One region of the Cytobacillus gottheilii genome, then DNA from elsewhere that is predicted to be linked to it. Evidence: riboswitches for the same ligand, from Rfam matches in the RefSeq annotation. Region 1 holds a riboswitch; each other region holds the start of a gene.
What was found. Region 1 has a riboswitch for thiamine pyrophosphate ahead of J1899_RS11980 (LuxE/PaaK family acyltransferase). Riboswitches for the same ligand answer to the same signal wherever they lie in the genome.
Positions count from the first base shown of each region.

Region 2: it holds a riboswitch for thiamine pyrophosphate, as region 1 does, so the genes downstream of both, thiC (phosphomethylpyrimidine synthase ThiC) here and J1899_RS11980 (LuxE/PaaK family acyltransferase) in region 1, are expected to answer to the same signal.
Region 3: it holds a riboswitch for thiamine pyrophosphate, as region 1 does, so the genes downstream of both, J1899_RS08405 (ABC transporter substrate-binding protein) here and J1899_RS11980 (LuxE/PaaK family acyltransferase) in region 1, are expected to answer to the same signal.
Region 4: it holds a riboswitch for thiamine pyrophosphate, as region 1 does, so the genes downstream of both, J1899_RS01395 (thiamine phosphate synthase) here and J1899_RS11980 (LuxE/PaaK family acyltransferase) in region 1, are expected to answer to the same signal.

Region 1 is NZ_CP071709.1:2,427,766-2,433,696, reverse strand. It holds gene J1899_RS11995 (flavin reductase family protein) at 1-249, shown strand, start outside; gene J1899_RS11990 (CBO0543 family protein) at 332-823, opposite strand; gene J1899_RS11985 (NAD(P)/FAD-dependent oxidoreductase) at 1,060-2,184, shown strand; TPP riboswitch at 2,229-2,337, shown strand; gene J1899_RS11980 (LuxE/PaaK family acyltransferase) at 2,546-3,622, shown strand; gene J1899_RS11975 (acyl-CoA reductase) at 3,622-5,070, shown strand; gene J1899_RS11970 (ABC transporter ATP-binding protein) at 5,077-5,832, shown strand; gene J1899_RS11965 (ABC transporter permease) at 5,829-5,931, shown strand, end outside.
Region 2 is NZ_CP071709.1:3,861,746-3,867,676, reverse strand. It holds gene J1899_RS19300 (permease) at 1-962, shown strand, start outside; gene J1899_RS19295 (ABC transporter ATP-binding protein) at 980-1,618, shown strand; TPP riboswitch at 1,785-1,899, shown strand; gene thiC (phosphomethylpyrimidine synthase ThiC) at 2,038-3,822, shown strand; gene J1899_RS19285 (immunoglobulin-like domain-containing protein) at 4,061-4,897, opposite strand; gene J1899_RS19280 (hypothetical protein) at 5,143-5,280, shown strand; gene J1899_RS19275 (sensor domain-containing diguanylate cyclase) at 5,286-5,931, shown strand, end outside.
Region 3 is NZ_CP071709.1:1,682,402-1,688,332, forward strand. It holds gene J1899_RS08390 (ABC transporter ATP-binding protein) at 1-30, opposite strand, end outside; gene J1899_RS08395 (ABC transporter permease) at 27-794, opposite strand; gene J1899_RS08400 (thiamine-binding protein) at 791-1,084, opposite strand; gene J1899_RS08405 (ABC transporter substrate-binding protein) at 1,097-2,092, opposite strand; TPP riboswitch at 2,225-2,331, opposite strand; gene J1899_RS08410 (cell wall hydrolase) at 2,595-3,200, shown strand; gene J1899_RS08415 (twin-arginine translocase TatA/TatE family subunit) at 3,368-3,565, shown strand; gene J1899_RS08420 (GNAT family N-acetyltransferase) at 3,884-4,342, shown strand; gene treC (alpha,alpha-phosphotrehalase) at 4,845-5,931, shown strand, end outside.
Region 4 is NZ_CP071709.1:253,525-259,455, reverse strand. It holds gene J1899_RS01415 (ThiF family adenylyltransferase) at 1-779, opposite strand, end outside; gene J1899_RS01410 (thiazole synthase) at 776-1,543, opposite strand; gene thiS (sulfur carrier protein ThiS) at 1,547-1,750, opposite strand; gene thiO (glycine oxidase ThiO) at 1,755-2,882, opposite strand; gene J1899_RS01395 (thiamine phosphate synthase) at 2,860-3,465, opposite strand; TPP riboswitch at 3,573-3,682, opposite strand; gene sda (sporulation histidine kinase inhibitor Sda) at 3,874-4,017, opposite strand; gene J1899_RS01385 (hypothetical protein) at 4,099-4,455, opposite strand; gene J1899_RS01380 (ATP-binding protein) at 4,503-5,609, opposite strand; gene J1899_RS01375 (cobalamin B12-binding domain-containing protein) at 5,596-5,931, opposite strand, start outside.

The DNA.
Region 1 (5,931 bases):
CTATGTGCATTATTTGCAAGCAAGGGTATTGATCGATTTGCCAACTGCGAATGGAAACTATCACAACAAGGATTGCCGATCATCGAGGGTGCTTTGGGTGTTATGCAATGTAAAACATTTAAGAGTGTTGAAGCAGGAGATCATACCATTTTAATTGGGGAAGTTACTGACATTGATAGCCGTAAAAAAGAACCGCTGCTTTATCATAATCGCAAGTTTGGAAAGATTCCTGCTGAGTTTTATGAATAAGCTAAATTTTTAGAGACCAAATCATTGATTTGGTCTTTTTGTTAGCTGAATTGAATTTACAAAAGAAAAATGAAGTAAAGAATTATTCATTTTCATTTTCCTGTTTTAATTTAAATACCCATCTATGATAAAGTCTAGAAAGGTAGAATGTGAACCACATTGTTATAAAACTCCAATACCATGACCATTTTTTGTATCTAATTAAATTTGTGTACTTTATCGCTATTGCTTCAAACACTGTTATGGATGCCGAATATAAGGTATAATAACAAAATTTATATATTTTATTTCTTTTCTCCGGATAATGCAGATTAAATAATGAACATAAAGCAGGATAGACAAAATATTCAAATGTAAAACTAGACTTATTCGCTTTTTTGAAAAATAACCGATTAGGATAGGAGATCAATCCTTTTTCAACGACGAGAAGTCCAAATAGCCATGTAATTGTCTGTTTAAACAAAAAGGAAACATGTGCTTCGCGAATTCTGTTCTTTGGTACAAATATCATTAATAAAATGGACATAACAATCCAAGCTGAAATTTCAACTGTTTTATCTAATTTATGTTTCAAGATCTTCACCTCTATACCTATAGAATGGTTATGAAGTCTTGTTTTATGTATACATTTTTACAGGGTATTTGTAATTTGAATGCATATTACATTCATCATAAGAGTAGCTGGAAGTCACATTGTGAACAATATAACATTGCTCCATCAGCAAACCTTTTGTAAAATAAACAAAAAAATCTCTATAAAATACATAAAAGGAAATACCTAAGCAGTTATAAATAAAGGTGTGTAATTAAATGAAAAAAATTATCGTAATTGGCGCAGGCATTCTCGGTGCTTCCGCTGCTTATCATCTTGCTCGTAAAGGTACAGAAGTAATCTTAATTGATCGCTATGATAAGGGGCAGGCAACAGATGCTGCTGCCGGAATCGTCTGTCCATGGCTTTCACAGAGGAGAAATAAGCCATGGTATACACTGGTGAAAAATGGTGCGAACTATTATGCCGAATTAATCAAGATGCTCGATGAAGACGGAGAAAAGAATACGGGATATAAAAGGGTAGGTGCAATTGCTCTTCAATCTGAGAACAGCAAGCTATTAAAGTTAAAAGAAAGAGCTTTTCTGAAAAGAGAAGAAGCACCGGAAATCGGTGAAATTACTGAGATTAATGCCATTAAACAAAAGGAATTGTTTCCGCCGTTAAGTGATCAATATGAAGCTGTGCATGTAAGCGGAGGAGCACGAGTCAACGGCGGCAGACTCCGGCTTTCTTTGGTCAATGCAGCCCAAAAAAATGGAGCGCGAATTATTAATGGTTCTGCGCGTTTGCTGTCAGAGGATCAGAAAGTGATTGGTGCAGAGGTAAATGGAGAACATATACTGGCAGACGAAGTGATTGCTGTACCTGGTGTATGGGCAAAAGAATTGTTGTCACCGCTGCAAATTGATTTTCAAGTGTTTGCTCAAAAAGCGCAAATCATTCATTTAAAGCTCCAGGATGAACGTACAGGAGATTGGCCAGTGATTATGCCGCCAAACAACCAATACATGCTTGCATTCGAAAACGGTAAGATTGTGGCAGGTGCCACACATGAAGATTTGGAAACTTTAGAACTGCGGGTGACCGCAGGAGGGGTTCACGACATCTTAACGAAAGCACTGCAAATCGCACCAGGTCTTGAGGATGCTGAGCTTACTGAAGTAAAGGTAGGATTTCGTCCGCACACGCCGGGATTTTTACCAGTATTTGGGCGGATCCCTGAATTTAAAGGAATTCTTACTGCTAATGGCTTAGGAGCCTCAGGGCTGACAGCTGGTCCTTACGTAGGAAAATTATTAGCACAAATAGCTCTTGGAGAAGAAGCGGAAGTGAACCTGGAGGATTATGATGTAAGTACCGCTATTAAAACGAAGGAATAAAAAGCGTTTACAATAGCTGTAATAATTGCTAAACTAGTTACGAATTGAATAAATACGGGAGCCTGTGGAATCAGGCTGAGAGTATGACTAACTGTCATAGACCGTTTGAACCTGTTGGATAATGCCAGCGTAGGAAATGTGATTAGGGTATAACTATACACTTTGCTGGCGCGAAGTGTATTTTTTTATATCATTTTTTTAAAAGGAAATCATGGACTGTTCACTTAGAGTATTAAACGTGATCACTATGTCCTGCATTGCTTTTTAAAATATCCTTCACTTATTACACCATCCCCCAATCTAGTTGACTGCGGGCATTATCGTATTCAGGCCACTGATTATAGAAAGGCTGGAATCGAATATGACCCAAAAAGAGTTAATAGCTTCCATTCAAAAATTTATTCACGACGAACATTCTCATGATTTTAATGAGCTTGCACTGCAGCTGTTCCGATATCAGTTTGAGCATAATCTGCCATTTCAGCGTTTTAGCAAGCAAAAAAGAAAAACACCTCGAAATGTTAAAAATTGGAGAGACATCCCTTCTGTGCCGATTCAGGCTTTTAAAGATGTGCCGCTATCCTGTATATCTACAGAGCAAGCTGAAGCTACTTTTATGACGAGCGGTACAACTAAACACATAAAAGGAAAGCATTATCACCCAACACTGACAGTGTTTGATTCATCGATGATTACAAATTTTAAAAAGAGATTCATGAAAGAGCAAAAAGCGATAAAGATGGGAATTTTGTTTCCTGATCATGAGGAAATGCCCAATTCCTCACTAGCTCGGTACTTATTTCTGGCTAAAGCGTTTTTTGGCACTCCAGAAAGCAAGTATACATTGTCTGGCAATGGTATCAATTTTGAGTTGCTGCTTGAAGAATTAAAAACCGCGCAACAGTCAGGAGAGGCATATGCCTTATTAGGTGCAAGCTTTAGTTTTGTTCATCTAATCGATTATTTACAGGAAAAACAGCTATATTTTAAACTTCCAAAAGGCAGCAGGATTTTAGATACAGGTGGTTATAAAAACCAGTCCAGACATGTGGAGACAGGGGAATTCTATACAGCATTAAACACACACTTAGGTATCGAGAAATCAGATTGCATCAATATGTACGGCATGACAGAGTTAAGCACACAGTTTTATGATGACGGCAATGAAGAAATTCCATCTGTAAAATCAGGACCACATTGGATCCGTACTAGAGTTATAAATCCCTTAACTGGATTAGATATGCCATTTGGAGAAAATGGTGTGCTTGTTCATTATGACCTAGCTAACTTTAATTCTGCCCTCAGCATTTTAACAGAGGATTTAGGTGTAGAGACTGACAAAGGATTTCAGCTTTTAGGCAGGGTGCAAGGCTCTGAGCAAAAAGGATGCTCACTTGCAGTCGATGAATTTCTCCGATATGCGAAGGAGGAATCATAATGGAAATCACTGCTGGCTATTTGCCTGAAATGAACAATGAAACCATTGAATATAGGGAAATTATCTATTCTTATAACGGACTAACTGCAAAAGTGAAAGTACCTCAGCTTTCTCCGCAGCAGTTATCGAAGATCATGTCGATCGTGAAAGCTAATGCCCACATTTTAAAGAGCTTTTCAGTATCAGAGCTGGTAGCTATTATAGATCAAGCGATTCATATATTACTAGATCGTCAATCAAAACAGCGGAGATTAGCGGAGACTTGGCTGCCAATCATTACAGGATATGATCAGGAAATCATCCGTACAGGTTTAACCACATTTTTGCAGCGGTTTCGAAAACACGAGCTTCAGCGTTTTCTGGTGGAGGACTTCGGAAATCCGCAGCTCCTGGATGATTTTCAGCCTTTGGTGAAAGGCGGCTATTCAAAAGCAGTAGGAGCAGATGTTACCGGGCATATTTGGGCTGGAAATGTTCCGGGCCTTCCACTATGGAGCTTTATTTCAGCGTTGCTCGTCAAGTCTGGAAGCGTTGGAAAAACAGCAAGTGAAGAGCCGCTATTTGCCGGATTATTTGCGGACATTCTAGCAGAGGTAGAACCAAAGATAAAGAATTGCTTTGCCATTGTGACATGGAAAGGCGGAGATGAAGAAAGGGAGGCTCTTTTTTTTGAAGGATGTGAGACGATCATTGCTTATGGAAGTGATCAAAGCCTTGCATCTATTAAACAGAGAGTACCGGTTACAAGCAAGCTCATTTCCCATGGTCATAAAATCAGTTTCTCGATTATCGGGAAAGAAAGTCTTCATATGCAAAAAGCAGTAGAAACGAGTCATTTGGCTGCACTGGATCTCATTCGCTATGATCAGCAAGGCTGCTATTCACCTCAAGCAATTTTTGTTCAAAAAGGCGGGCTGATTACACCTGGTGAATTTGCGAAATATCTTGCTCACGAGCTGTCCGCGCTGGAAATCCGGTTCCCGCGCAGAGAACTGTCAATAGAAGAGTCTGCTTCTTTCATTCGCAATCAGCAAAGAGAAGAAATGAGCTTGTTTGCAGAGGAAAATAAAGAAATAATCTCTGATGAAAACGGAAGATGGATTGTCATTTATAAAGATCATTCAAGTGAATTCCTGCCAAGTGTTTTAAACAGGTCTATTCAAGTATTTGCTTTTGATGAAATTGACGAGGTGTTAGAAAAGATTAAGCATTATAAAAAATGGCTGCAGACAGCAGGTATGAGTACCTCTCCGGAAAATGTCTTTCTGTGGAGTCAAAAACTATCGCTTCATGGGGTTACAAGAATGACGGGGATTGGCAGGATGACCTCCCCAGAAGCAGGCTGGCACCAGGATGGCGGCTTTAGTTTAGCAGATTTAGTGAAGATGACTGATATTGAAGCAAGCACATTAGAGTTGGCTGAGCCGCTTTCTGCTTATTCAAATTAAAGGAGAGTGATCTTGTTGGGTTTTTTAGAGATTCAAAATGTTCGTTTTTCTTACGGTCAGCAGCGAAACATTATAGATCACGTCTCATGGCAAATTGAAAAGGGAGAGTTTCACTGTCTGCTTGGCAGGAGCGGCTGCGGAAAAACAACCTTACTAAAACTTGCTGCTGGTTTACTGCAGGGTGAAGATGGACAGATCATGATTAATAATAAGAAGGTAACAAAACCATCGAATGAATATGGTTTTGTATTTCAATCACCCACATTGCTTGAGTGGAAAACGGCCATCGAAAATGTTCTACTGCCTATTAAATTGAAAAGAAAAATCAAAGAGCAAGATCAACTCGAGGCCAATAACCTATTAGCTCAAGTCGGTTTAGCAGAGCATATCCACAAATTTCCTTCTGAACTATCAGGCGGTCAGCAAAGCAGGGTTGCTATTGCAAGGGCTCTAATTCAAAAACCGATTATTCTATTTTTAGATGAACCTTTTGCTGCTTTAGATGCCATTACAAGGGAAGAACTGCAGCACGATCTCCTTCAATTGTGCAAGGAACAGGAAACAACCGTTTTATTTATTACACATGATATTTCTGAAGCTGTGTTTTTAGCCGATCGTATAGCGGTGTTGGACAGGGGCAAAATCATTTTTGATACCATAATAAACTTGGAAAGACCCCGTCTGGAAAATACCCGTTATAGTGTTTCTTTTAATACATACAGCAAAAAGATAAGAGATGTTATGGGGAGTAAACATATATGAACAGACATGCTGGTGTATCAATCGGAATCTTTATTGTGCTGCTGATTATCTGGGAGCTTGCAGCACAGAGAATGTCACAGCTCGTTTTGCCTTCGCCTA
Region 2 (5,931 bases), 1.4 Mb from region 1:
CAAAGAGCAAACGCACCATCTATTTTTCTATTGCCTTTTTATATGCGGTGGCGATCCTTTCCTTTAAGGTGTTTCCGATATCCTTCAAATGGATCCTTTTGCCGAATTATCTTAGTCTATTTCACGGTGCTGCCAGTTTTAATAGCATATGGATCTCCTTTATGATCATTATCTTGTTGTTTGGCATTGGTTTATTAGCTTTGAATTATATTGGAAGAGATTTTCGAGCTGTCAGGCATATATTTATAACTTCATGGCCAATCCTTTTATTTGCAGTGATCGTGTGTACGGGAATGGTGTATCATGCTTCTTTATATTCCGATGAGACCCTGACGATATGGGACATTTGGATTCTTACTTTCTATGGAACGACAAATGATGCTTTTCAAATTCTCTCTCTTAGTTTTTATGTGATTGCTTTTATGGGGTTTGTATATTTTGTACAGCTTATACTGCAAAAACAATTGACAGAGATGAGCCATTACTCGATTATTCGGCACAAATCCTTATTGAAATGGTTTAATGGCTGGTTCCTTATGATTATGTGGTATACGGGATTGTTTCTATTGTCTCTGGCTCTTCTTCTTTTCACTATTTCAGCAGGTTTTGATTATTCGTTTTCCTTGCATGTGGAATTGCAGCAGGATTTGCCAGTTTTACAGGTTGGCTATCATTACTTTGTGAATGGATTTCTACAAATCATTTTTTATGTAATACTGGTGTTTTTAATCACATGGCTGACAAAAGATGTTATGAAAAGCTTTGTTATCCTCTTGATTTCTATATTGTTCATGTTTCCGGGAATGAACCCCGGCGCCTTCATCCCAGTTGGCCTTAATAGCATGGGGCAATTACTGACAGAGGCATCAGTCTATATGATTTCTATTCAATTATTGATTGCTGTCGTTATTGAAGTGATCGTCCTGGTTTATGTATTGAAGAGAAGAGATTTTATGATATAAGGAGGATGTGACGAATTATGACCATCATTGATCTGAAAAATATAAGCAAATCCTATAAAGGATTAGTTTTATTTGAAAATACGAATCTCGCTATTGAAAAGGGGAAGATCTATGGATTAACAGGGCCTAATGGGTCAGGGAAATCGGTGTTATTTAAAATGATGTGCGGTTTTATTTTTCCGGATCAAGGGACTGTTACTATACGGGGAAAACAGCTTGGAAAAGATAATCGTTTCCCTGAAGACTTTGGCATTATTATTGATCGGCCTGGTTATATAGGCAATAAAACAGGCTTTGAAAACTTAAAGTACCTAGCCATGATTAATAGAAAAATCTCTGATGAGCAAATCAAAGAGACAATGATAAAAGTAGGACTCCAGCCTGCAGCCAAACAAAAAGTTAAAGAGTATTCACTTGGCATGAAACAAAAATTAGCTATCGCCCAAGCGATTATGGAAGACCAGGAAATTCTCTTATTAGATGAACCCTTTAACGCCCTGGATGTTGATAGTGTGGAGAATATACGCGGACTATTAAAATCTTTGAAAGACAAAGGCAAAACCATTGTATTGACTAGCCATAACCAAGAAGATATAGATCTTTTAAGTGACCACATCTACAGAGTCCGGAATTTTACTCTAGAAAAAATAAAATAATGTTGACGAGATCAGAGGAGGCTGTAATCTCTTATTGCAGCCGGTATGGTTTTATCCTTTAGTAAGATTCACAGAATCAGCGTTTCTTTCGTCCTGTTTTTGAATAAATTCCAAAATATCCTTTTATTTACTGTTCGTTTATATTAAACTAAAAGCACAATTGAATAGTAATAACTAGGGGAGTCCAATAAGCTGGGCTGAGAGGGAAACGCTATAAAGTTTCTTGACCCTTTGGACCTGATCTGGATCATGCCAGCGTAGGGAAGTTAGTGAATACTTGCTATGTATACTTCTGCATATTCTGAAGCTGGGTCTGTTTATTTTACAATGGACCCAGCTTCTTTTTGTGCACTTCACTGAAGGATGTCTTTGCATTTCCCGAGATCAAGTCCTTAACAATATGTTAAAGGAGAGATAAAATGATCAACCCCACTGTAAACGGTAAAATGATTTCCATTATGTCCAGCTTTCCCGGCAGCAAAAAAGTGTATGTAGAAGGAACTAGGTCTGATATCCAGGTGCCAATGAGAGAAATTGAACTTAGTGCCACCACAGGATCTTTTGGAGATGAGAAGAACGAGCCCGTGCGTATTTATGATACAAGCGGGCCGTATACGGATCAGAATTATGCAGTGGATCTGACAAAAGGACTGCCGCCCATTCGCCAGAAATGGATCGATGAACGCGGCGATATTGAAAGCTATGAAGGTCGCAGGATAAAACCAGAAGATAATGGTTACCGCAATGAAGACGACCAGCGTACCCAGCACGGTGTGTTTCCCGGGCTAAAAAGAAAGCCTCTGCGGGCAAAACGAGGAAAAAATGTTACACAACTTCATTATGCAAGGAAAGGGATCATCACACCTGAAATGGAATTCATCGCCATCCGGGAAAATATGAATCCTGAATATATCCGTGAGGAAGTCGCCCGCGGACGAGCCATCATTCCAGCAAATATTAATCACCCTGAAAGTGAACCAATGATTATTGGCCGCAACTTTCATGTGAAAATCAATGCCAATATCGGCAATTCCGCTGTATCCTCGTCGATTGAAGAAGAGATTGAAAAAATGACCTGGGCAACGCGCTGGGGTGCTGATACCATTATGGATTTATCGACCGGGAAAAATATACACAAAACACGGGAGTGGATAATCCGAAATTCTGCTGTTCCTGTAGGCACTGTTCCAATCTATCAGGCACTTGAAAAAGTAAATGGGATTGCGGAAAATCTTAGTTGGAACGTATTTCGCGATACTCTGATTGAGCAAGCCGAACAAGGGGTAGATTATTTTACAATCCATGCTGGTGTGCGGCTGCATTATGTTCCATTAACAGCTAAGCGAATGACTGGTATCGTATCGCGCGGCGGTTCCATTATGGCTCAGTGGTGCTTATATCATCATCAAGAAAGTTTTTTATATACTCACTTTGAAGAAATATGTGAAATCATGAAAACCTATGATGTGGCCTTCTCATTAGGCGATGGACTCCGTCCCGGCTCAATCGCAGATGCAAATGATGAAGCTCAATTTGCCGAGCTTGAAACATTAGGTGAGCTGACTAAAATTGCCTGGAAGCACGATGTACAGGTAATGGTTGAAGGTCCTGGACATGTTCCAATGCATTTAATTAAAGAAAACATGGATAAGCAGCTTGAAATCTGTCAAGAAGCTCCATTCTATACATTAGGTCCGCTGACAACCGATATTGCACCAGGTTATGATCATATAACCTCTGCAATCGGCGCAGCCATGATCGGATGGTATGGAACAGCCATGCTCTGCTATGTGACGCCAAAGGAGCATTTAGGACTGCCAAATAAAGATGATGTCCGGGAAGGTGTGATCACCTATAAAATCGCTGCCCATGCAGCCGATTTGGCTAAAGGCCATCCTGGTGCCCAAATAAGAGATGACGCTTTATCAAAAGCGCGCTTTGAATTTCGCTGGAAGGACCAGTTTAATCTCTCCCTTGATCCAGAACGGGCACTGCAATATCATGATGAAACCCTGCCTGCAGAAGGTGCTAAGACGGCTCACTTCTGTTCCATGTGCGGGCCCAAATTTTGCTCAATGAGAATTTCCCAGGATATTCGAAACTATGCAAAAGAGAATATATTTGTTACAACAGCAGGTATAGAACAGGGGTTAAAGCAGAAAGCAGAAGAATTTAAAGAAGGCGGAAGTCAAATCTATAAATAGAACCAATTTGATATGTTGGTGATATTGCAGTTTATTTTCGCTTAATTGCTGGATAAATACTGAAGCACAGCTGAGTGAGAAAACAGTAAAAACGGGAGCACCTTATCCTAAAGGATCAACACATATGAAAAGCCAAAGAGCTCATGATCAAATGAGCTCTTTAGTTTATGAAAGTGATATAACAAGGAGTTTCCAAGCTATGAAACATTAAAGTCTCGCCATTTAATCAGTCTTCTATTTATTCAATCGTAAATGATGCGGATATTCTGTCATCCTCTGTCAAAGTTTGAATTACACGATAGGTTCCTTTTTCAAGCTGGGAAAGCTCGACATCCTGCGAAAAAGTGCCTCCATTTCTTAAAATGAACATTTGCAGTGTTACCATTTGTTCAAACTCAAACTGCGCCCAAGCTTCACCGTTCCATTTCTCCAATATAACCCCATAACCAGTACCTAATTCAATCGTCCCCAAGTTTGTCAGCGTAACGGTCATCTTTTCTTCAGGTGAATAGTGTGTCTTGTCTAAATCAATTCTTGCATTTCTTTCGTTATAAGGCACAAAGATTTGATGGTATTCCTGTTTACGAATTTCATCCATTTCACCTAGTGCTACTTGTTCAATATAATAAACTGCATTCTCTTCATCTGGAATGGTGATAAAATAACTTGGGTCCTGGCGTTCAACAGTTTTTTCTAGGATCGTTTCAAACTTTCTTTCATCATAATTAAATTTCAAGAATTCAACTTCATATCTTGCTGTGGGTGATAATCTATCAGGGTCGATTTCAAATTGGTCCCCAGCCTTATATACACGATGTGTTGTAAGCTGATAACCTTCCTGATCACGATTTTCAAAAAAGATTGAATCCATTAAATCTAAAAATGATTTACTCTCAAATTGAATAGCTGTGTTTACTTTTGATTTGTCGATCTCTTTTAATTGCTGTGGAAGATCATTTGGTATCGTGATATCTGGTTCTTCCTTTTCCTTTTTTACTTGGTCTGTGCCGGCCGTACCTGAATTGCATCCAGTTACAAAAAGGGCAAATAAAGCGAGTAAGATAATTTTTTTCATTTTTTTCCCTCCTAAAACAATAGACGGAATAAGTGGGGGAAAGTTACTTTGTGGAAGTTCATCTTTAAAGCTATTTATAGAAGTTTTGAACTGTATATAGATTTTGTCTATACAAAATTCCTTCACATCTTATATACTTACTATGTTCAAGATTGATCAATATTTGCTTGAATAAAAGTTGCATCTTAGAATACGCCTCAATGAATAGTAGCTGCAAAATGATTAAACAAACGGAGAGGTTCTATATGTTGTTTTCTAGTAGTCTGCAAAGACAACTATCGATTATTTTTGGCATTATTATGGTATTTTTAGTCATTATACTAAGATTTTTAATTGGACAGCGTTCCATTCAGGAAGTGCAAAGGAAATTGGTGATTCATTAGCAGATATGGCCTATTTAATGGGGGACAAGCTTGATCGGTATATGTGGTCAAGAAATGGCGAAGTTGAGATTATCAGTGAAATGCAGACCATTAAAGAGCAGGAAAATTTTAATGAAATCGATCAATTGCTGAATCAGGTAAGAGAAAGCTTTCCTGCTTTCAGCTGGATTGGATTAACCAATGAAGCAGGCGAAGTTATTTCAGCTACAGATGATATTTTAAAAGGAATAGATATTTCAGAGAGACCAGTCTATCAGGAAGCCTTGGAGAGCCCGTTTATTGGAGATGTACATGAAGCGGTGCTGCTGGCTGATTTATTGCCGAATCCTACAGGGGAACCGATGAAATTTGTGGATATTAGTATGCCTATTACAACCGATGGTGGTGTTTTTACTGGAGTATTGGCGGCACACTTAAGCTGGGAATGGGCTAAAGAGGTTGAAATGGCCATGCTGAATACATTAAAAGGCAGAGAAAATCTTGAAATTCTTATTGTGGGCAAGAATCATGATGTTCTCCTAGGACCGGAAGAAATGCAGGGGCATACGCTGGATTTTAATGAGTTAAAGCAAGGCGAATCAGATCAGGCTGCTTGGGCTGTAGAGAAATGGGAAGATGGAAAGGAATATTTAACAGGCTTTGCTTTAACGG
Region 3 (5,931 bases), 750 kb from region 1:
TGATAGATTTGTTAAAGATAGTACGGTCATTTTGCTTTATCCTCCTTCCATTTCCAGCGAACCATCAGCTTTTCAACAAGTTTAATGAGTAAGAAGAATAAAAGACTGAGGATCATAATGGCAAAGATGGCAACAAACACTCGATCAGAGCGGAAGGAAGAAGACGCTAATGTCATGTAAACACCAACTCCCATTCTGGCACCAACCCATTCTGAAATCACTGCACCCATTACACTATAAGTTGCCGAGATCTTAATTCCGGAAAAGATGCCCGGTAAAGCGGCAGGCAGTTCTAACTTCCAAAAAAGCTGCTGTTTAGTTGCTCCAGCCATTTTCATATAATGCTTTAAGTCTGCAGGTGTTTGTTTAAACCCATCGAGTGCAGCAACCGTAATAGGAAAAAAGCAGACAAGCGTAATGACAATGACTTTCGGCAGAATTCCAAAACCGAACCAGATGACCAAAAGCGGGGCAAGAACTATAACTGGCACGTTTTGCGACAGAATGAGAAGCGGATAAACTGATTCTCTAACAAAAGGAAGCATGTGCAGACAAAAGGCAGCGGCAAGCCCAACAGCTGCACCAATCGCAAAGCCATATAGTGATAAACTGGTCGTCGAAAGCAGGTGAGGTGCAAACTGAGACCAGCCGTTATATGCTTCCTGAAAAATCAGGCTTGGTGCAGGGACTAGCCAGGATGGTGCTTCAATAAACCTGACAATCCCTTCCCATAATAAGAATAAAAGGAGGAGAACAAGTATTGGTCTCCATCCTTTCTTTAAAGCAGTATTCATCCTTTATATTTCTCCGTTAACGTATCCATTGTAATGCCATCTGGCTGGAATAGTATTTTGATTTGAGAGATAACATTGGAACTGCCAATCTCAATCATTTTTTCGTTCATTTTCTTAATAACCGCAAAAATTTGATCCAGATCACCTTCCATAGTGGTTTCAAGAGGGTGTACCTCATATTTGATGCCAGAAGCATCAATAATGGCAATCGCCTCGTCAACGTACGGAATGACATTTTCCCCATTTTTAGTTTTTGGAATTATTTGTATGCTTACTAAAGAATTAGCCAAGATTTTCTCCCCCTATTTTGGTAAGTATTCGTTCGTAAATGCTTTTTCTGCATCCAGTTCGCCATCGAGCAATCCATTTTCAAACATCCAATTACCGTAGTTTTCCCATACTTCTAGTTTTTGTGCTCCCCATTGATCTGCATCATCTTGATAACGCGGTGCCAGCCATTCCTGACTTTTCTTAACCAGTTCAGGATCCAGGTCTGGAACTGCTTCTATTAGAATGTCAGCAGCTTCCGCTGGATTTTCAATTACATATTCATACCCTTTTGAAGCTCCTTCTAAAAATGCTTCAATCATTTCAGGATTAGAGCTGATCATATCCTCGTTAGTAGCAAGAACAGGTGTATAATAATCAAGATTTTCCGAATAATCGGTAGGGTAGATCATATTTAAATCTATACCGCGTAATTCTGCTTCAATCCCAGTCCAGCCGTAAAAGATCCAAGAAAAATCAACATCTCTTTCAACTGAAGTAAAGAAATCTGCACTGCCAATATTTAAGATCGTAACATCATCGGCACTTGCATTCTCAGATCTCATTAGAGATTCAAGGATTTGCTCTTCAACTGGAGATCCAAAGCCTCCGTATGTTTTTCCTGCAAAATCTTTAGGAGTTTCAATATTTTTTTCTACAGGAGAAGCAAAGCCTGACGTATTATGCTGAATGACAGCTGCAATCGAAACAAGCGGTACACCCTGAACTCTTGCTTGTGTAATACTTTCCTGGTAACTGACTCCAAAATCTGCTTTGCCCGAAGCAATCAATTGATCTGCACCAGCATCACCAGGCAAAATAATGTCGACATCAAGTCCTGCTTCTTCAAAATAGCCATTTTCAACGGCTGCATAAAGTCCAGTATGATTTGTATTTGGAGTCCAATCCAAAACAACCGTCACTTCTTCAAGTTCTTCCGCCTCATTGGTGCTGTTGTTTTCCGTATCTTCGTTATTTCCGCAAGCCGTTAAAACCATTAATAACGATGCAGTTAACATCCATTTTTTCATAATATCCTCCTCATTGTGAAGATCATTCCGTGAAGATCTCAGTTAATGTCATATGAGTAGTATGGAACAATTCCCTTATAAACATAAAACCCCTGGCTGCTGCAGCCAGGGGACATAATAAATAAGCATAATATTGCTTTACATTATGTTCCCTACGCTGGTATCAGCCAGATCAGGTTCAAAGGGTTATCATTATATAATGAAATCTCAACCGCAGAGCGGTTCCCCTACATAAAACGATATGAAATTATATTCAAAAGTCTCAGTCTTTACATACTTGTAAAGTATTTGTTTAAAAATGGTTAGCGTTCCACATTACGTCTTCATTATAGCAAAAAAATAAGAAATTTCTAGTAAAAAGCTTTTAATGTTTTAGCAAGAAGAATGACGGAACAAGATTTTACCAGATTAACCATGGAAAAGATTAAGTTTGTCCCGTTCTTGAACAATGTGTTACAGTAGTTTCTGTTGTTCCGAGACTATAATGAATGGAGGAGAACGAATGAAAAAATTTGTTCTAAGCATGATTGCCGCTATTGTCATGGTCTCATTCCAATATACATTTACTGAACCAAAGAAAATAAATGCTGAAACGCTGGATTCTGTTACGATTTACAATGTTAAGGATCAGGAAACATTATATGATGTGGCACTGAAATTCTCCGTATCAGAGCTGGAATTAAAAGAAGTTAATCATTTGTCAGCAGAAGCTATTCATTCTGAAGATAAATTAATTATTCCTAATACAATATCCAAGAAAGAGAAAGACTTGCTTGCCAGGCTTGTTCATGCTGAAGCAAAAGGTGAACCTTATAAAGGAAAGGTTGCAGTGGCTCAAGTTGTTTTAAATCGAGTAGAAGATGAGCGTTTTCCTGATAGCGTTAAGCAAGTGATTTATGAAAAGAGACAGTTTCAGCCTGTCGACAATGGAAGTATCAATAAACCAGCTGATAAAGAGGCAAAAAAGGCAGTAAATGAGGCAATAGCTTTAGAGGGACAAGGAAATAATGAAGCTGTTTATTTCTTTAATCCGGATTTGACGAATAGCACCTGGTTAAGAGCTCAAACCGTTACAGGTGAAATTGGAAAACACCGTTTTGCTAAGTAACATGGCAGAAGCTATGTTGCTTTTTTATTTTTAAGGGGATCTGGAATCAAAAGAAGCTTCAGGAGTTTGCCTGCCATTGACAAAGGTGTTTTTGAGACTGGAGTATTACTGGGTTACTTGAATTTCTGTTTATCTTCGTCTATGATGCAAGTAAAGGAGTTGTTGTTATGTTATCAAATATAGGTATTCCAGGTTTAATTCTTATATTAGTATTAGCACTTATTATCTTTGGTCCTAAAAAATTGCCGGAAATTGGCCGTGCTTTTGGACAAACTCTAAAAGAGTTTAAAAACTCTGCAAGAGATTTAACGCGTGATGAAGATGAACCTAAAGACAAACCAAAGAATTCTTTAAGTAAAGATTAAGTTTAGTTTAGAGAATTTAAATTAATATAAGCACAGATATACAGGCTCAGATCATTCGTGATTTGAGCCTTTTCATTTCCCGAAATGTAAGTCCTTTTACATTGTACAGATCTTGTCATGCTGAAATGAGCTTGAGTGCATATAATCTGTGTAATTTTTATAAGGAACTGTGATAGGATAGAGGAGTATTAAAAAAAAAGCAATTGTTCAAGGAGGCGTTCATTATGAAAAATAAATTAATGACTTATACAGCATGCACTAACGGGGTAACGTCTAATTAACAATTAGCAGTTCCCCATATTAGAAAGGGGATAAATTTTGAGTATTGACAAAATAGTAAGATTGGCTGAATTAACAGCAGAAAACTGGTATGAGTGCTGTTCATTGCAGATAACAGAGAATCAAGAGAAATTTATAGAAAACAATGCAATATCGATTCTGCAGTCTAAATTTGAACCGTCATTAAGACCGTTTGTTATATATTATGGTGATCAAGTTGCAGGTTTTTTAATGTATAATACGGAACCGGAAGAACTTGATGGTTACTGGATTTACAGAATAATGATTGATCATAGATTTCAGGGTAAGGGCATTGGTAAGGATGCTTCTTCAATAATGATTTCAAAAATGTCCAATCTGCCAAACGCAAAGAAGCTCGTTGTAGGCTATCATCCCGAAAATTTAGGGGCACATGGTTTATACGAGAGCTTGGGGTTTATCGATTACGGAGATCGCTTTGGTAAAGAAATGGCCGTTGTCAAAACGATTAACCAGTAAAATACTACAATTCACAATATAATGCTGGAAGCTCAAAATTATTTTGAGCTTTTTTGCTTTGGACGTTTTGAAAGGACTATTAGATGGATAAAAAATGAATAGGCTGCTATTAAAAGTAAGCTCCTTTTTTAAAGGCGCTTCTTTTTAATAGTGCTAAGCAGCATTTTAGCGATATGCCTGGAGATGGCAAAAGCAGAGCAGAATAGATATTTGATGACAGACGAAAGCTGCTGCCTTGCTGGAGGCAGACCGCCTTAGAGGCTGTTCACCACAGCTCAGGAAAAAGTAGAAAACCCTTTTTTTATAAAAAAGAATCAGAGATTTGAATCAGCTGTAACAAATGATTTGACTGAGATGTTTATACAAGTTAAAATGAAAGCGAAAACAGAAACATGTATATACAAGTTTGAGTTTTAGGCTTGTTTAAAAACATTACAGAATCATTCTTTACCAGAAAAATATCTTGGTGAAACAATAAAACTAACAACAGGTGTGATGAATAGTGAATGAACCATGGTGGAAAAAAGCTGTAGTATATCAAATTTATCCGAAAAGTTTTAATGATACGACTGGAAATGGAGTAGGAGATTTGCCTGGAATTATTGATAAGCTCGATTACTTAAAGGAGCTTGGTATTGATTGTTTATGGCTTACACCCATCTATGCTTCTCCTCAGCGAGATAACGGGTATGATATTAGCGATTATTTCCGTATTCAAGCTGAATATGGGACAATGAATGATTTTGAAAGTCTCTTGAAGGAAGCTCATGCACGCGGCATTAAAGTAATTATGGATATTGTTGTCAATCATACATCGACGGAGCATGACTGGTTCCAGGAAGCGAGAAAATCTCGCCATAATCCTTACAGAGATTATTATATCTGGAAAGAGCCAAAGGAGGATGGAGGAGAGCCAAATAATTGGCAGTCTAAGTTTGGAGGTTCTGCCTGGAATCTTGATGAACATACGGGCCAATATTATTTGCATCTATTTGATGTTACACAGGCAGATTTAAATTGGGAAAACGAAGAACTGCGGCAAAAGCTATATGATATGATGCACTTCTGGTTTGAGAAAGGTGTTGATGGCTTTCGATTGGATGTGATCAACCTTATTTCAAAGGATCAGAGCTTTGCCGATGATGATGGGTCCATTCCGCCAGGTGACGGCCGTAAGTTCTATACAGATGGGCCAAGAGTTCATGAATACATGCAGGAAATGAATCAAAACGTTTTTTCAAAATATGACTCCTTAACAGTGGGAGAAATGTCATCTACTAGTATTGAACATTGTATTCAGTATTCAAACCCAAACCAGACGGAACTAAGCATGACATTTAATTTTCATCATTTAAAAGTAGATTACCCTAATGGCGAGAAATGGGCTCTAGCGGATTTTGATTTTATTAAACTAAAGCAAATTTTATCTGAATGGCAAACAGGTATGCATAAAGGCGGCGGATGGAATGCTCTTTTCTGGTGCAACCATGATCAGCCCCGTGTCGTTTCACGCTATGGTAATGACAAGGAGTATCACCTTGAATCAGCTAAAATGCTTGCGACAACCATTCATATGATGCAAGGAACGC
Region 4 (5,931 bases), 2.2 Mb from region 1:
CATAAAATATCAGCTTTCGTTTGTTTCTCCATTGTTAAAAAAGGATGAAGTCTCTCTATTCCACAGCATGGACAATCAAGATTCTTCAGTTTTTCGACATTCATCTCTGCATGCTCCATTTTCCAAATATCAAAAGACCGCAAAGTCGATGTTACATCTTCACCGCTTAGGATTTGCATGGCTTGTGCAACTTGCATAGAAGCAACCCACTGGACAATTGGACTAATTACTCCTTCTGTATCGCACGTTACATTTTGTGATGGAATATAGTCAACCAGACAATGAAAGCATGGTCCCTTTCCAGGCAAGACCGGATAAGTCATTCCATAGCTGCCGACACAAGCGCCAAAGACAAATGGAATGTTATGTTTCATGGCAGCATCATTAATCACTAATCTCGTTTCAAAATTATCTGTTGCATCCATTAAAATGGATGCTCCTTCCGCCAATTCCTCTACATTTTGAAAATAAATATCCATTACATGCTCTTTTATGATTGTTTGACTGTTTATGGATTGAAGCCGCTGTTTTGCAGCTACTGCTTTAGGCAGTTTCTTCTTTGCATCATCCTCTGTGTACAGCTGCTGTCTTTGCAGATTGCTCCATTCTACATAATCGCGATCTGCTATTACCAATTTCCCAACACCAGCACGAACAAGCATTTCCGAGATCGCAGAACCTAAAGCACCCATTCCAAATACGACTATTGTGCTCTCTTCTATTTTCTTCTGTCCTGTTTTGCCGATGAATAATTCCTGTTTCAAATAACGGCTTTTCAAGATGTGATCATTCCTGTCATCGGACTGCTTGCAACTCCATAGTTCTTTTCTTGAATTCTGCCTGCTTCATACCCTAATCTTCCTGCTTCTACCGCCATCTTCATTGCCAATGCCATTTTTACAGGATCCTCCGCCCCTGAAACAGCTGTGTTTAATAAGACAGCATCCGCTCCGAGCTCCATGGCATATGCAGCATCCTTCGGTGAACCAATTCCAGCATCAACAATAACAGGTACATCACTTTGGTCAATGATAAACTGGAGATTTAATGGATTGATAATTCCTCTCCCTGATCCAATTGGAGATGCACCGGGCATAATGCCATGAACACCAAGCTGTTCAAGCCGTTTTGCCAGAACGACATCATCTGATGTATAAGGAAGAACGATGAAGCCTTCCTCCAGTAATAACTCAGAAGCTTTCAGCGTTTCAACAGGGTCTGGCAGCAGCGAACGCTCACAGCCAATCACTTCTACTTTTATCATGTCGCATAATCCTGAAGCTTTTGCCAATTTTGCAATTCTAACCGCCTCTTCCGCTGTTTTTGCACCTGCTGTATTAGGCAATAATGTATATCTCTTTAAATCAAGCTGCTCTAGAAAATTAGGCTGTGTTTCCTCAAAAATATTCATTCTTCTTACTGCAAATGTAAGAATTTCACTTTCAGAGACGTCTACTGCCTTCTTTTGCACCTCAAAAGTTGGATATTTTCCGGTTCCCAGCAGCAATCTGGACTGATACGTACGATCTGCAATTTTTAACATGTATTAACCCCCTCCTACAAAATGAATAAGCTCTACTTTATCACCAGTATTTAATTGATGGCTTTCATATTTGTCTTTCAGTACAATGTCTTGATTGATTTCCACAATAACAATACGATTTTGCAGTTCTAAAAAGGCTAGAAGCTGAGCAGTCGTTTTTACGTGCTCTGGCAATTCATGTACCTTTCCGTTTAGCTCGATCTTCACCTATTCACCCCCTCCCAGTTGAAACCGCCGATGGAAGGCGATCAATTTTAAATGCCTCCACCCATTCTGGATTAACTGGATTGCCGGTTATTAAATCGGCGATCATTCTCCCTGTTCCAGGAGCTAACAATATACCGTTTCTTTGATGACCAGCTGCAAAGTAGAGACCTTTCTGTTCCGGATGTTCTCCGATAAAAGGAAAACCATCAAAAGTTTGCGGTCTTAAGCCCGCCCAGCTTCTCAGCCATCTCATTCCTTGAATGGGAGGCAGCATTTCTTTTGCCTTTTTAATCACCATTTCAATCCCCTCAAGGGTGGGTTCTTCATTCCAGTCATTCCATCTTTTCGTAGCACCCACAATGAGTTCATTATTGTTTCTTGGGACAATATAATGCTGGTCATGGAAGATGGAGTGTGCAAGCGGCAGCTGATCATTTAAAACTGCAATACACTCACCTTTTACTGGAATAATCGCATTCATTAACCCTGTTTGCTGAAAGAAATAATTGCTCCACACACCGCTGGCAATTACCACCTGATCTGCCGTATACGATCCCTGTGTGGTATTAACCTTGTAGTGGCTGTGTTCATTAACCACCGACAAAACCTTCGTAAATTCATAAATCTCTGCCCCAAAAAGGAATGCCCCTTTACTGAAACTATTAGAAGCAATGGCAGGAGTTACATGGACATCCTCCTTTAAAAATGACGCACCAATGATTTGATCCGTTAAAAGCGGTACTTTTCTTTTTGCTTCCTCTCTTGTCAGCCATTCTATGTCTGGCAGCTGCATAAGAGAATTCCTTTCTTCTCTCTCTTCGGATGTGAAGGCAAGCTGAAGCAGTCCGCCTTTTTTCATTTCAAAATCAATTCCCGTTTGTTCTTTTAATTCATGATAAAGTTCCTTATATAAAAGCTGGCTGCTGCGTGCAAAGGAGTATACATGCTGAAATTCCTTATATTCCGAATGAGCACCAAGCATACCGGCTGCGGCACTAGTTGACCGGCTTCCAATTTCTCGCTCTTCGAATAGAGCAACTTTGCGTTTATCCTTCGCCAAATAATAAGCGATTGCACTGCCAATAATTCCGCCTCCTATGACAGCTACTTCAGTGTGATTGGTTTTTAACATGTGCACACCTCTCCTTTAATCTTTTAGCAGCGTCAGCTGGGTTACTGGATGCAAAGATTGCTGACATAACAGCTGCTCCATCAGCTCCGTATGAGGCAACTTGTTCAATACGGTCCTCATCAATACCGCCAATGACAAACAGAGGGATTGAAACGGATCTCTTTATATCTCGGATGGAGCTTAATGAAATCGGCTCCTTTCCCTTTTTACTGTCTGTCGGAAAACAATGGCCATACAGCATATATGCTGCACCTTGTTTCTCCGCTCTTAAAGCTTCTTCAAGATTATGAATAGATATGCCTGCATTTAAATGGGGGTAGCTTTCATTCACCTGCTCAAGCGGCAGTCCATTTCCAGGCAAATGCAGCTGCTGCAGCTGTAAAAGGAGAGCAACATCCATACGATCATTCATTAGCAGTTTTTCCTTCGGCACTCCCTCGTTAATTAAGCGCTTACCTAATTGACACAGTTCCCCCGCACTGCGCTGTTTCTCTCTAATTTGGATAAAATCAACATAAGGATGAATTTGAATAATTGATTTCATTAATTCATTGATCTCTTGACACCCATTCGTCACAGCCATCAGCTTCACATTCTTAGCCCCTTTCTTTTTCAGCCAAACAAAAAACCACTCCCCTAAATATAGGAAAGTGGTTAAAATTTGCGCACGCTTAAATAAGCGCAAATGTATGAATGATAGCGCCACTTTCCTACGCAGGTACGAACCTGTTCAGGTTATGAGGGTTTAAAAGTAACTACTTTATTCTCAGCCCTTATCAAGGGATCCCCTAGTGTGAATCTTATTATAAAACTGTTATACATATTTTAGCATAAATTAAAAAGGTTTCCACCTTTTTTTCAAGATTTATAGGTGCTTCATTCAACCTTCAATTGGCTCGATATGTATTTCCAGCAATGCCTAAGTTGATATTAGAACATATATATACGCAAAAAAAAGAAGCAGTGCATTGGAACACTGCTTTGCTAGATGCTATGATTTCATTTCAACTGGTTTTTTTTTCGTAGTTTTTAAGTTTCTTCTTATCATCTCTTCTGCTAGCATTGCAATAAAATCTTCATCAAGTTCTAGTCTTATTGCATCTTGATAGGCTTCGATTAATTCCTCATTTGACATTTTCAAAACAAACCTTACCCCTTTGACACAGTTTTACCCTTATATTTTACATTTTGTTCTGTAACAGTACAAAGTAAATTTTTATATTTCCTTCAAAGATGAAAGTGCGAGGACAAGGGCTTTCCGATAAAATTCCTCTCGCTCTGCTGATAGTTGGCCTTCAATTTTAGAATAAATTCTCTCAAAATTATCAATTATATGCTCTGTTTTCATTCCTCTGCTCGTTAACACATTGTTAAGCCAGTGTGAATAATCGAGGAAAATCTTTGGTTCATTGACAGAAAAAGCTGTTTCGAGATTTTTAAAGTGATGCCCGTTATCTTCCTTGCACTTTTCTTTGCCCCGTTCTCCAAATCGCTCCATCAGTTCGGGGTAGGCAAGATATGTATCCTTCATGACATCTTCTATGATGTTTGCAATAATTATATCATCATTCATCCTTATCACCTCTATCAATAGCATTTCCGGAGCTGCATTTACGATCCTTACATATCTATAGGCAGAATAATGGTAAATTGCGAGCCGCTTTCTGCTTCACTTTTCACCTCAATTGTGCCTCCATGCATATTGATAATATGCAGTGAAACAGCCAATCCAATTCCAGTTCCCTTCTCTTTCATCGTGAAAAATGGGGTGAAAAGGTTTGCAATGGTTACTTGTGTCATCCCGATTCCATTGTCCTCAAATGAGATACTAATGGCATCATCTGTTAAATCCGTTCTTATGAGAATTTGTCCATTGTTTCTGTTTTTGCTATTTTGGATCGCTTCCATCCCGTTTCTCAGGATGTTTAAGAAGACTTGCTTCATCTGCTTCACATCAACATTAACAGCAGGCAGAATATGTTCTTTTACATACTTTACTTCACAATGGATCTTTTTTGATTCTGCATTTGTCAGCTGGACCACTTCAGTAATCATTTTCTGCAGGTTGGATTGGGTTTTGTTAGGAGTAGCTGGTTTCGTCGTATTCAAATATTGGTAGATAAGATTGTTTGCCTGATTGATTTCGTCTAATGCTATATTTGCATAATGCTCTTTGCCAATCGAGCTTAAATGCGGCTTAAGCAATTGTAAAAAACCCCTGATACTTGTTAAGGGCTTCTTCAATTCATCTGCAATGTGACTGACTAACTTACTAACATTCGATAGATTGTCATGCTGCATAAGAAGCTGCTGCACTCTTTTTAAAGAGTGTTCGAGTTCATCCTGTTTCTCAGCAATTGTAAGGTTTTCGTTATTCAGCTGTTTTTCCAGCTTTGTTACAAATGATTGGACCTGATGAACAAATTCTTGTTTTTCAATACAAAAAACATTTAACTTCTTTTCTGAATCCCATTGAATATATACATCAAAAAGGGTAATAGGCTGGTGCTTCGTCAGCATATTAATTTCAATCTTCGTTTGGCCGACGTTAGATTTCATAAACTTTTCGACCTTTTTTATACTTCCATAGTCAACCAAATCCATAAAATTGGACGCTTGCGGGAAATGCTGAAATACTTCGTCAGATACTCCCAGGATCTTTAATTGCTCATCCATTATAAAATATGGGAAAGGGACAGATTCAATATAGTTCTTAGCTACCGACATAATCTCTGCTGCTAATCCTATTATTCACAAGCCAATCATTAACCTCAACCAAATCCTTCAGCACCACAGTTTTACTTTTAAGATAATCATTTAATGGATACATGGTTGATACTCTCCCTCCAACTATAATCTTCGGCTGATAGTCTAATTGGTCAATTTGCTCCACCAATCGGATCAGATTCGGAAGATTATACACGATAGATATTGAGATACATAGGACATCTGGTCTCCACTTATTTGCAAATACAACTGCATCATGTACAGGAAGATTTGATCCAAAAAAGCGTATATCCCAGCTATGTTCTTTAAAGACATTGTGGAC